DNA from 2 places in the Tateyamaria sp. LSS28 genome. Region 1 is predicted to be linked to the other one. Evidence: riboswitches for the same ligand, from Rfam matches in the RefSeq annotation. Region 1 holds a riboswitch; the other holds the start of a gene.
What was found. A riboswitch is a leader RNA that binds a small molecule or an ion and turns the genes downstream of it on or off. The one in region 1 is predicted to bind thiamine pyrophosphate.
Positions count from the first base shown of each region.

Region 2: another riboswitch for thiamine pyrophosphate. It lies ahead of thiM (hydroxyethylthiazole kinase); the one in region 1 lies ahead of AC53L6_RS04655 (thiamine ABC transporter substrate-binding protein).

Region 1 is NZ_JCAPFI010000001.1:922,420-927,498, forward strand. Features, by position in the region: gene AC53L6_RS04630 (DMT family transporter) at 1-534, opposite strand, end outside; gene AC53L6_RS04635 (DM13 domain-containing protein) at 577-969, opposite strand; gene AC53L6_RS04640 (TetR/AcrR family transcriptional regulator) at 1,108-1,689, shown strand; gene aroC (chorismate synthase) at 1,686-2,786, opposite strand; gene AC53L6_RS04650 (SEC-C metal-binding domain-containing protein) at 3,027-3,158, shown strand; TPP riboswitch at 3,215-3,316, shown strand; gene AC53L6_RS04655 (thiamine ABC transporter substrate-binding protein) at 3,354-4,334, shown strand; gene AC53L6_RS04660 (thiamine/thiamine pyrophosphate ABC transporter permease ThiP) at 4,310-5,079, shown strand, end outside.
Region 2 is NZ_JCAPFI010000003.1:132,630-137,708, reverse strand. Features, by position in the region: gene thiD (bifunctional hydroxymethylpyrimidine kinase/phosphomethylpyrimidine kinase) at 1-679, opposite strand, end outside; gene thiE (thiamine phosphate synthase) at 676-1,314, opposite strand; gene thiM (hydroxyethylthiazole kinase) at 1,311-2,084, opposite strand; TPP riboswitch at 2,130-2,219, opposite strand; gene AC53L6_RS09200 (aspartate aminotransferase family protein) at 2,502-3,821, opposite strand; gene AC53L6_RS09195 (MurR/RpiR family transcriptional regulator) at 3,930-4,793, shown strand; gene AC53L6_RS09190 (TAXI family TRAP transporter solute-binding subunit) at 4,829-5,079, shown strand, end outside.

The DNA of each region.
Region 1 (5,079 bases):
CTGTACCAGCGCCCGCAAGATGGACGCGCCCAGAACCATGAGCGCGCCGATGGTGCCTGCCGTGCCCGCAGCGCCCGGATCAACTGAGAGGCGCGGCCATATCACGATCATCACGCCCACCAGCCCCAGGGCGACGGCCGAGATTCGGAACAGGCGCACCCGTTCGCCCAGCATGATTGCCGCCAGAATGACCGTGAACATCGGCGTCGCATAGCCAATGGCCGTCACTTCGGGCAGCGGCAACAGGGCCAACCCGGCAAAGGTGAGGGCCATCGCGGTTGTTCCGAACAACCCGCGCCAGATGTGACCGGTCAGGTTCTTGGGGGTCAGGGCCTCGCGAATCTCACCGGTGTTCCAGATCCACGCGATGATGATCGGCATTGCAAAGAGGGATCGGAAGAACACGGCCTGGCCTGCGGGCACGCTTTGCGTTGCCACCTTGATCATGGCCGCCATCACCATGAACAAAAACACCGCCATCAGCTTCAAGGCGATGGCGGTGCCGGGTTTGTTCTGAGTTGTGGGAGCTTTCATTTCCCCCGATCCTTGTCGGGTCGGGGGAAGATTGGCAAGCAATCAGTTCAGTTTGGCGACGCCAAGCGGCACGCTGAACTTTTCGCACCAGATATAGACTTCGTTGAACTCGGAGACGTCGATGCCTGCGGGAACAACGAAGGACTGTGCGCCGGTCAAGTTGCCCAGAACGCCCGAGTCGGTGTTGCCGTTGTAAAAGCCGTCTTTGCCCAGGCCGACACGCGGATCGGGCGCGCCGTCGAGGCTGAAGTCATCGCCCAACACTATGGTGTGGCTGCCATCGGAGTTCTTGATCACTTCGACTGCGCCGGTGGTGATGTGGTCAGATGCGCCGGTGAACGTGCCGGTCGAGACGGCTTCGGCGGATGCGGGTACTGCAGCAAAGCCAATGACGATCGCGAGGGTCAGGGCGAATGATTTGATTACGTTATACATGTTGATCTCCGTTCTGGACTGTTTGGTTCCTAACTGTTGGATAGCATTGGGAACTGAATGGTACAAAACACGAAATCGTGAGTTCTGGACTATTTGGTTCCGAATGCTATATTGAGTGTCAGACACCGGAGACTTCACATGGCACGCCCCAGATCCTTTGATACAGATGACGCGCTTGAAAAGGCGATGCATGTCTTTTGGGCTCGCGGGTATGAAGGGGCATCATTGCCTGACCTGTTGGACGGCATGGGCCTGACGCGCGGGAGCCTTTACAAGGCATTCACCGACAAGAAGACACTCTTTCTACAGGTGCTGGCGCGGTATGAAAGCCAAGCTGTGCAGGAGGGGGTCGCCATGCTGAGCGATCCGTCCATCCCCAATGGTGCAGAGCGTATCATGTCCATGTTTCGGGGGTCATACCAACGCGTGGTCGACGGTGATGCGCGTGGTTGTCTGTTGTGCACGGCAGCCGCCGGACCCAGCACTTATGATGACGAGATTGCCAAAGCGGTGTCTCATGGCCTTGGCGCGTTGCGCGACGGTATCTTTGTCGCGCTGGGCGCATCGCCGAAACATGCAACGCTCAACACCGCTGAACGGGGCGCGCTGGCCGACATGATCATCGCGCAATATGTCGGGTTGCGCACGATGGCGCGCGCGCGGATTGATCACGACACGCTGCACAATATCGTCCGCTCGGTTGGTGTGATGCTGGCCTAGCCGATGGGTCCGCGCACGCCGCCCGTCTGACCGCGATCGAGCAGCAGGTGATCCAGGATCACACAGGCCATCATTGCCTCGCCCACTGGTACGGCCCGTATGCCAACACATGGGTCGTGACGACCCTTCGTGATAATCTCAGCCTCTTCGCCTGACTTGGTGATCGTCTTGCGGGTTTGCAGGATGGACGAGGTTGGTTTGACCGCGAAGCGCACAATGATGTCCTGCCCGGTCGAGATGCCACCCAAGATGCCGCCCGCGTGGTTGGATGAGTATTCGGGGCCATCTGGACCCATGGTGATCTCATCCGCATTCAGCTCGCCCGTCAGCATGGCGGCGGACATGCCTTCGCCAATCTCGACCCCTTTGACGGCGTTAATACTCATCATGCCCGCAGCCAGATCAGTGTCTAACTTGCCATAAACCGGGGCCCCGAGGCCTGCGGGAACACCCCGCGCGACGACTTCGATCACCGCGCCAACGGACGAGCCGGATTTGCGCAAACCGTCCAGGTAGTCGGCCCATGTCTCTGCTACCTTGGCGTCAGGCACCCAAAACGGGTTCTGGTCGATCTGGTCCCAGTCGAAGTGGTCCCGATCAATCTCGTGTGCGCCCATGCGGGTCATGTAGCCTTTGATTTCGATCCCGGGCACCAAGATGTCGAGGGCTGCCCGCGCCAACCCACCGGCGGCCACGCGAGCGGCTGTTTCGCGGGCCGAGGACCGGCCACCACCACGATAGTCGCGGATGCCGTATTTCTGCCAGTAGGTGATGTCGGCATGGCCGGGGCGGAACTTCTCGGCGATATCGCCATAGTCCTTTGACCGTTGATCCGTGTTTTCGATCATCAGCTGCACTGGGGTGCCGGTTGTCTTGCCTTCGAACACACCCGACAGGATTTTCACCGCATCGGGTTCGCGCCGTTGGGTCGTATACTTGTTCTGACCCGGTTTGCGCTTGTCCAGCCAATGCTGGAGCATCGCCTCGTCCACATCGACGCCGGGCGGGCACCCATCGACCGTCGCGCCAAGCGCAGGCCCGTGGCTTTCGCCCCAGGTGGTCACGCGGAAAAGATGGCCAAAACTGTTGATCGACATGAACGCGCTCCGACAAGGTTCACGAGGACATACGCCGCGTTGAATGCGATGCCAAGTCCATTGAAAATCTGTTGTTTTGCATGCCGTGCTGTTCTAACGGAACGGCTCATGCAAACCGATGGAGGCTGAAATGGCAAAACGCATTGATCCCCAGGACCGTCCCTCCTTTCGAGGTGATCGCTAAACGCAGACGTTCGTTCCCGTCCGAGACCCGGGTCAAGATCGGTGATCGCATGGTGCATGGGCGATGTGGAACTTCGTGAAAAACTTGGCCGAAATGATCCCTGTCCGTGTGGATCGGGCAAGCGGTTCAAACGCTGTTGCCTGCGCAGTGGACGCTATGATGGCAGTTGGCGGGACCATTACTTTTAGAGAGCGTGATTGAAATGCAAGGGCGCTTGCTACCTGGCGGGCGCCCTCCTATACCTGCCAATACCTCGGGGTGCCTGGCGACAGGCTGAGATGCGCGATGCGAACCCGTAGAACCTGAACCGGTTAACACCGGCGGAGGGAAGGTTTGGCTTACCCCAAGACCCTTATCCCGCCGCCTCTGCATTGGAGGATGCGATGAAACACGCTTTGACATTGGCCGCCGCGCTGGGCGCCACGACGGCGCTGGCCGACACCCCTGTTCTGACTGTTTATGCAGGCGACTATTTTACGTCCGAATGGGGCCCTGGTCCCATCATCGAGACCGAGTTTGAAAAGATCTGCGCCTGCGATCTGGAATGGTCGACCGGTGACCTGCTGCCGCGTTTGTTGCTGGAAGGCGAGCGGACCAAGGCGGATGTGGTCATTGGACTGACATCGGACGTGACGGCCAAGGCACGGGCAACCAACCTGTTTGCGCCGCATGGTCAGGACAACAGCGCCCTGACGCTGCCGATTGAATGGTCCGATGACACCTTCCTGCCCTTCAACTACGGGCACACGGCGTTCATCTACAACGAGACCACGATGGACGCGCCACCCACCAGTTTCGATGCACTGCTGGACCTGCCCGATGATGTGAAGATTGTCATTCAGGATCCGCGCACGTCCATTTCTGGCCTGGCCCTCGTGCTTTGGGTGCAGTCGGTCTATGGCGACCGCTCGGCTGAAGTGTGGGAATCTCTGTCGGATAACATCCTGACCGTGACCAAGGATTGGTCGGCCTCGTACGGCCTGTTCACGGATGGTGAGGCGGACATGGTGCTGAGCTACACCACATCACCCGCCTACCACATGTTTGCCGAAGAGGATTTCACCAAGAAGGCGGCGATCTTCCCCGAAGGTCACTATTTCATGGTCGAAACCGTGGGCAAGATTGCGGACACCGATCAGCCCGAGCTGGCGGACCAGTTTCTGGCCTATGTGATGTCGCGTGACTTCCAGACCATTATTCCGACCGCCAACTGGTCGCTGCCATCGGCGCTGCCCAAGGCGGATTGGCCTGAGGGATGGACTGAGTTGCCGCTGCCCGAAAAGGTCCTGTTCTACTCGGAAACCGAAGCGGCGCAGTTGCAAGCGGACGCGATTGAGACATGGCGCGCCGCGCTCAGCCAATAAACCCATGGCTTGGCATCATCGCGGCGACCTTCGTCGTCGCGGTGGTGATTGCCGCCTTTGTCGGCATCAGCCAGCGGATTGAAGCCACCACCGGCCTGCGCGCCGCCGAGTGGCAGGCGGTGCGCTTTACCGTCTGGCAGGCCTTCCTGTCAGCGCTGATTTCCGTTCTATTGGCCGTGCCGGTGGCGCGGGCGCTCGCGCGACGGCGGGTGCCGGGCCATACCCTGTTGGTGACGTTGCTGGGCGCGCCGTTCATTCTGCCGGTGATTGTCGCCGTATTGGGCCTGCTTGCCATCTTTGGCCGCAATGGGTGGCTGAACACCGGGCTTGGCCTGCTGGGGTTGCCCGAGGTGTCGATCTATGGCGCGCATGGTGTTGTACTGGCTCATGTGTTCTTCAACATGCCCCTTGCCACGCGCCTGATCTTGCAGGGCTGGCAGTCTGTCCCGGCCGAGCAGTTCCGCATGGTGGGGCAACTTGGTTTGTCGCCGCGCATGGTGTTTCGCATCATCGAATGGCCGATCCTGCGGCAGGTCGTGCCGGGGGCCTTTGCCCTGATCTTTGTTATTTGTTTGACCAGTTTTGCGGTGGCCCTGACACTTGGTGGTGGGCCACGGGCGACGACCATCGAACTCGCTATCTATCAGGCGTTCAAGTTTGATTTCGACCTGGGGCGCGCGGCGGTGCTGAGCCTGCTGCAGTTGGCCGTGGCGGGTGCTGCCGCAGTGTTGGCGTTGTGGATATT
Region 2 (5,079 bases), on a different contig from region 1:
GGTCTTGCCCCTTGGCCAGCTGCGCCGCCAATGCCGAAGACAGCGTGCACCCCGTCCCGTGGGTATTCCGGGTCTTTGTTCGGGGGCTTTCGAACCACCTGACATCTTGGCCTGTGACGAGGCAATCGGGGCTGTCGGGGCCGTCAAGATGGCCACCTTTCATCAAAACTGCGCCCGGTCCGCATCGGGTCAAAGCGCGGCCTTGCGCTTCCATTTCGGTCCGCGTGGCCGCCGTTTTGGTCCCCAATAGATGCGCTGCTTCTGGCAAGTTGGGGGTTAACAGCGTTGCCTGTGGCAACAGTTGATTCCGGACAACGTCCACAGCGTCGGCCTGAAGAAGCTCGGCGCCGCCCTTGGCAATCATGACAGGGTCAACGACGACCGGAGCCTTACAGGTGTCAAGCGTGGTCACAACGGCTTGGGCGATCTCTGCATTTGCGATCATCCCAATTTTCACGGCATCCACTCGAATATCGGTGAAGATCGCGTTGATTTGAGCCATGACGAAGTCTGGTGGTACGAGATGAATGCCGGTGACACCTCGTGTGTTTTGCGCCGTCAAAGCCGTCAGCGCTGCCATTGCAAATGCGCCATTTGCGGATATTGCTTTGATATCCGCTTGAACACCCGCGCCACCGGACGGATCCGACCCCGCGATACTCAGGACATTGGGTATCATAATTTTGCCTCCGTTTCTGCGAAAGCGCGCGCAGCGGCTGTCGCATCCGGTTGACCACAAATGGCGGAAACCACAGCCAGCCCATCGGCGCCGCTTTCAAGAACTGCACGCTGGTGTTTTGCCTTCAGCCCGCCGATCGCGACGTTGGGTAGTGGAGACTGTGCGACCAGTCCCGCCAAGCCATCAAAGCCGATTGGTTGCTTGTGATCAGCCTTGGTTGTCGTGCCAAAGACAGGACCAAGCCCGAGATAATCCACGACTGCGGGATTGACCGCGTGCACGGCTTGGGCATTCTCACAAGAGAGCCCAAGTATTTTATCCGGCCCCAGCATCGCGCGTGCGTCAGCGGCTGATATGTCGCCCTGACCGACATGAGCCCCATCCACATCCGCTGCAACCGCAGCCTCGACGTCGTCGTTGATGACCAAAGGAACGCCTGTGCCCGACAGCACATCCCTCAACGCGCGTGCCATGTCGATGCGGGCCGCGGTTGTCGCATGCTTGTCACGCAGTTGAACCATCGTGACGCCACCGTCCACGGCCTGTCGCACCGTGTTCTCCAAGCCCGCAGTGTGGCAAAGCTGCGGATCGGTCACCAGATATAGCCGCAAGTGCACGCGAATGTCTGGTATCATCTCACCGCCCCTGCCAAGTCGGCGGGCTGCGTTGCCGCCAGTGCATCAAGGAAGTGCGCCTGAAAGCTACCGGGGCCTTGTGCCTTAGACGCAGCTTGTGATCCTGCAACCTTGAAATGCGACAGAGCACCGACAGCTGCATGGTAGGCTGGGCCTGCTGCAGCATATGCACCCATCAGCGCGGTCTGAGCGCATCCCAAAGCAGTGACCTTGGGCATGATCGGCGAGCCACCATGAACCCAGGCCGACTGAGAGCCATCGGTTACGAAATCAGTCGGACCAGTTACGGCAATTACTGCGTCATATCTTTCAGCGAGGTTTTGCGCTGCGCCTTTTGCAGCTTCGACCGCATCCCCACTGTCAGCCCCTTTGCCAGCGCCGGACTCTCCGGCAAGTGCCAGTATCTCGGATGCATTTCCGCGAATGATGGTTGGACGTAACGCCAGCAAATCCTGGGCGACGGCCTTGCGATATCCACTGACGAAATGCGCAACAGGGTCGAACACCCATGGTATGTTACTGTCATTGGCCAATTGTGCGGCCGCCAGCATGCTTGCCACCCAAGACGTGGAAAGTGTTCCTATGTTGATTGTCACGGCCGCGCATACTGGTGTGAAATCCGCAATCTCTTCCGGAGCGTGCACCATTGCCGGTGATGCGCCCGCAGCGAGAACAACATTCGCGGCAACGTTCATCGCGACATAATTGGTGATGCAGTGCACCAGAGGGTTCTTATCGCGAAGGGGCGTCAATACGTCTTGGTAAGCCATAGTGTCTCCGTTTTCGCAGACGAAAATGGAGACGTGTCACCTATTGTTGAGTGACCTGCGACCTCCCTCCGCCAGCATTATCTGGTTCAGGTTCAAAGGGTACGTCTCAGCTTTGCAGCGCCCCTGGCACTGCGAGGTGTAGAACGGTGAGATTACGTAGTCAAACAAGATCGGACGCCATTGTGAATGGTCTCGACACCGGGCGTCGATTCAGAGCAAGCCTCAGTTCTCGTCCGCTGTGCCCACTTGATGCCACCGCTGTGATCTGTTTGTTCGACCCTGACCACACGCAGCTTTTAAACGAGTTTATTGACGAACTGCGCTTGCGATATAGCTCTCTTTTAGAAGTATTTTTCGGCGTCCACTTACGACGGTGAGTTGACCGTTCCCTTGGCAGAACTAAAATTTTACAGGCGTTTACAAAACGTCTTGCAGGCTTTGCGCAAGCTTCTCGACCAACTCGTCGATCTGTGCCTCGGTGCAAATGTAGGGCGGTGCCAGCAAGATGTGATCGCCGTGTTTGCCATCGATTGTGCCGCTGTTGGGATAACAGATTAACCCATTCTCCATCGCCTTTGCCTTGATGGATTTTGCCAGACCTTTTTCCGGTTCAAATGGGTCTTTGGTGTCCTTGTCTTTAACAAGTTCCAACGCGCGAAACATGCCGCGCCCACGGATATCGCCGACGTGTTGGTGTTGACCGAATTCCGCGTTGAGTGACTGCTCGAAGTAACGACCCATTTCCGCAGAACGTTTGGTCAGACCTCCTGCGGTCAGCTTGTTTACAACGGCATTTGCAGCGGCGCAGGCAATTGGGTGGCCAAGATAGGTGTGCCCGTGTTGGAAGAAGCCGCTTCCTTGCTTAATAGCATCGTGAATTGCCTCTGAGCATAGCATTGCACCAATGGGTTGATATCCACCGCCCAGACCTTTCGCGATTGCAACGATGTCAGGCCGGACATGTTCCTGTTCACAGGCAAAGAAGGTGCCGGTTCTGCCCATGCCGCACATCACCTCATCAAGTATTAAAAGCACGCCATACTTGTCACAGATTTCGCGAACGCGTTTGAAATAGCCTGAGGCAGGGGGAACAGCACCCGCTGTTGCACCGACAACCGGTTCCGCGATGAAGGCAACGACGGTTTCAGGACCGAGGCACAAGATTTCATCTTCCAACTCGTTTGCCGCGCGAAGCGCATAGTCGTTTTCTGTCTCTCCGTCGTCTTGGAATCGGTACGCATAGCAAGGTGCGATGTGGGATGCGGACACCATGACCGGGTCAAAGGGCGCGCGTCGCCACATGTTACCACCCGTTCCAAGTGCGCCCAGAGTGTTCCCGTGATAGCTCTGACGACGGGCAATGAAACGATTTCGTTCCGGCTGGCCAATTTCGAGCATGTATTGACGCGCGAGTTTGAGTGCCGCTTCAACAGCCTCGGAACCACCTGAAACGATGTATACTTTTTCAATCCCTTCAGGGGCGTGAGCTACGAGGCGCGTGGCCAATGTTTCAGCAGGTTCTGATGTTAAAAAACCGGTATGCGCGAACTCCAACTTACTCATCTGGTCAGCCATGGCAGCGATGACATCTTTATCCGCGTGACCAAGGCACGAAACGGCTGCACCTCCTGATCCGTCTAGATAAGATTTCCCATTTGAATCATAGAGATATATTCCTTCGCCGCGCACTGCGACAGGTAGGGTGGTATTCGAATTCCGCGAAAAAACATGCGACATGGCTGATCCAGTGGCGTTCATTGGGTGCAGCGACTGAAACAGATGATCCATTCATTGACAATGACTGAAACAATAGAAACACTTTCGGCATGTCCTGAGGGGGTCCATTTGGATTCGACATTTGAAACACGGCTTTCCGATCGATACGGCGATCTGAGCTATACGCTTCGCCAGGCGGCAGACTATCTTGCCAATAACCCGGTGGATGTCGCTTCGCGAACTCTGCGAACTGTGTCTCGTGAAAGTGGTGTTTCACCTGCAGCGTTTTCGCGCTTGGCCCGCGCTTTGGATTACGCAGACTTCGAAGAACTTCGCGAAGAGATGCGCACGAAGATCGGGCGAAGTGTGAACAACTTTGCTGAACGTGCGGAAAGGCTGCACAGCCAACATCGGGAAGGGCGCGCAAGTTTCGTGGATGCTCATCTCGCGGCGTGCCAATCCAACTTGCAGACGTTCATGGACAGTCTGGATCGCAGGGCACTTGAAGGTGCCGTGGATCGAGTGGCTGCTGCACGCAAAGTGATGCTGTTGGGGGCACTAGGGTCGACAGGGGTCGTGGAATACCTGTCCTATATGGCAAGCTTCTGTGTGGACAACTGGATGATGGCGAGCCGCATGGGCGCATCTTTGGGCGGCGGGATGGCTGGCTTGGATGAACGCGATGCATTAATAATCGTGACAAAGCCGCCATTTTCGGAACGCGCTATTCAAGCGGCTGCACTCGCGCAACAGCAGGGCGTTTATGTTGTTCTAGTCACCGACACGCACCGTTGTCCGGCGCTGAAACATGCATCGGTCAGCTTCGTCGTGCCGACAGACAGCCCTCACTTTTATTCATCCTACGTGGTGACAATGTTCTTGGTCGAAGCCATCATCGGGGTTTTGGTGAGCCGAACAGGACCGGCAGCACGGACACGAATTGCCGAGGTGGAAGCGGCCAACAGGGTGCTTGCCGAGGTTTGGGATCAATGATCAAATTGCTGAATATCAATCAAAGGGAGAACAGAATGTTCAATAAACTCAGTATTATGGCGGTCGGTGTTGCGGTTGCAACATTGACGGCACCCGTCGCAACTGCGGAAGAGTTCATTACAATCGGCACGGGCGGTGTGACTGGCGTGTACTACCCAACAGGTGGCGCAATTTGCCGCCTCGTGAACAAGGGGCGTCGCGATCACGGCGTGCGTTGCTCGGTCGAGTCGACCGGTGGCTCTGTCTACAACATCAACACAATTCGCGAAGGTGAGCTGGAGTTTGG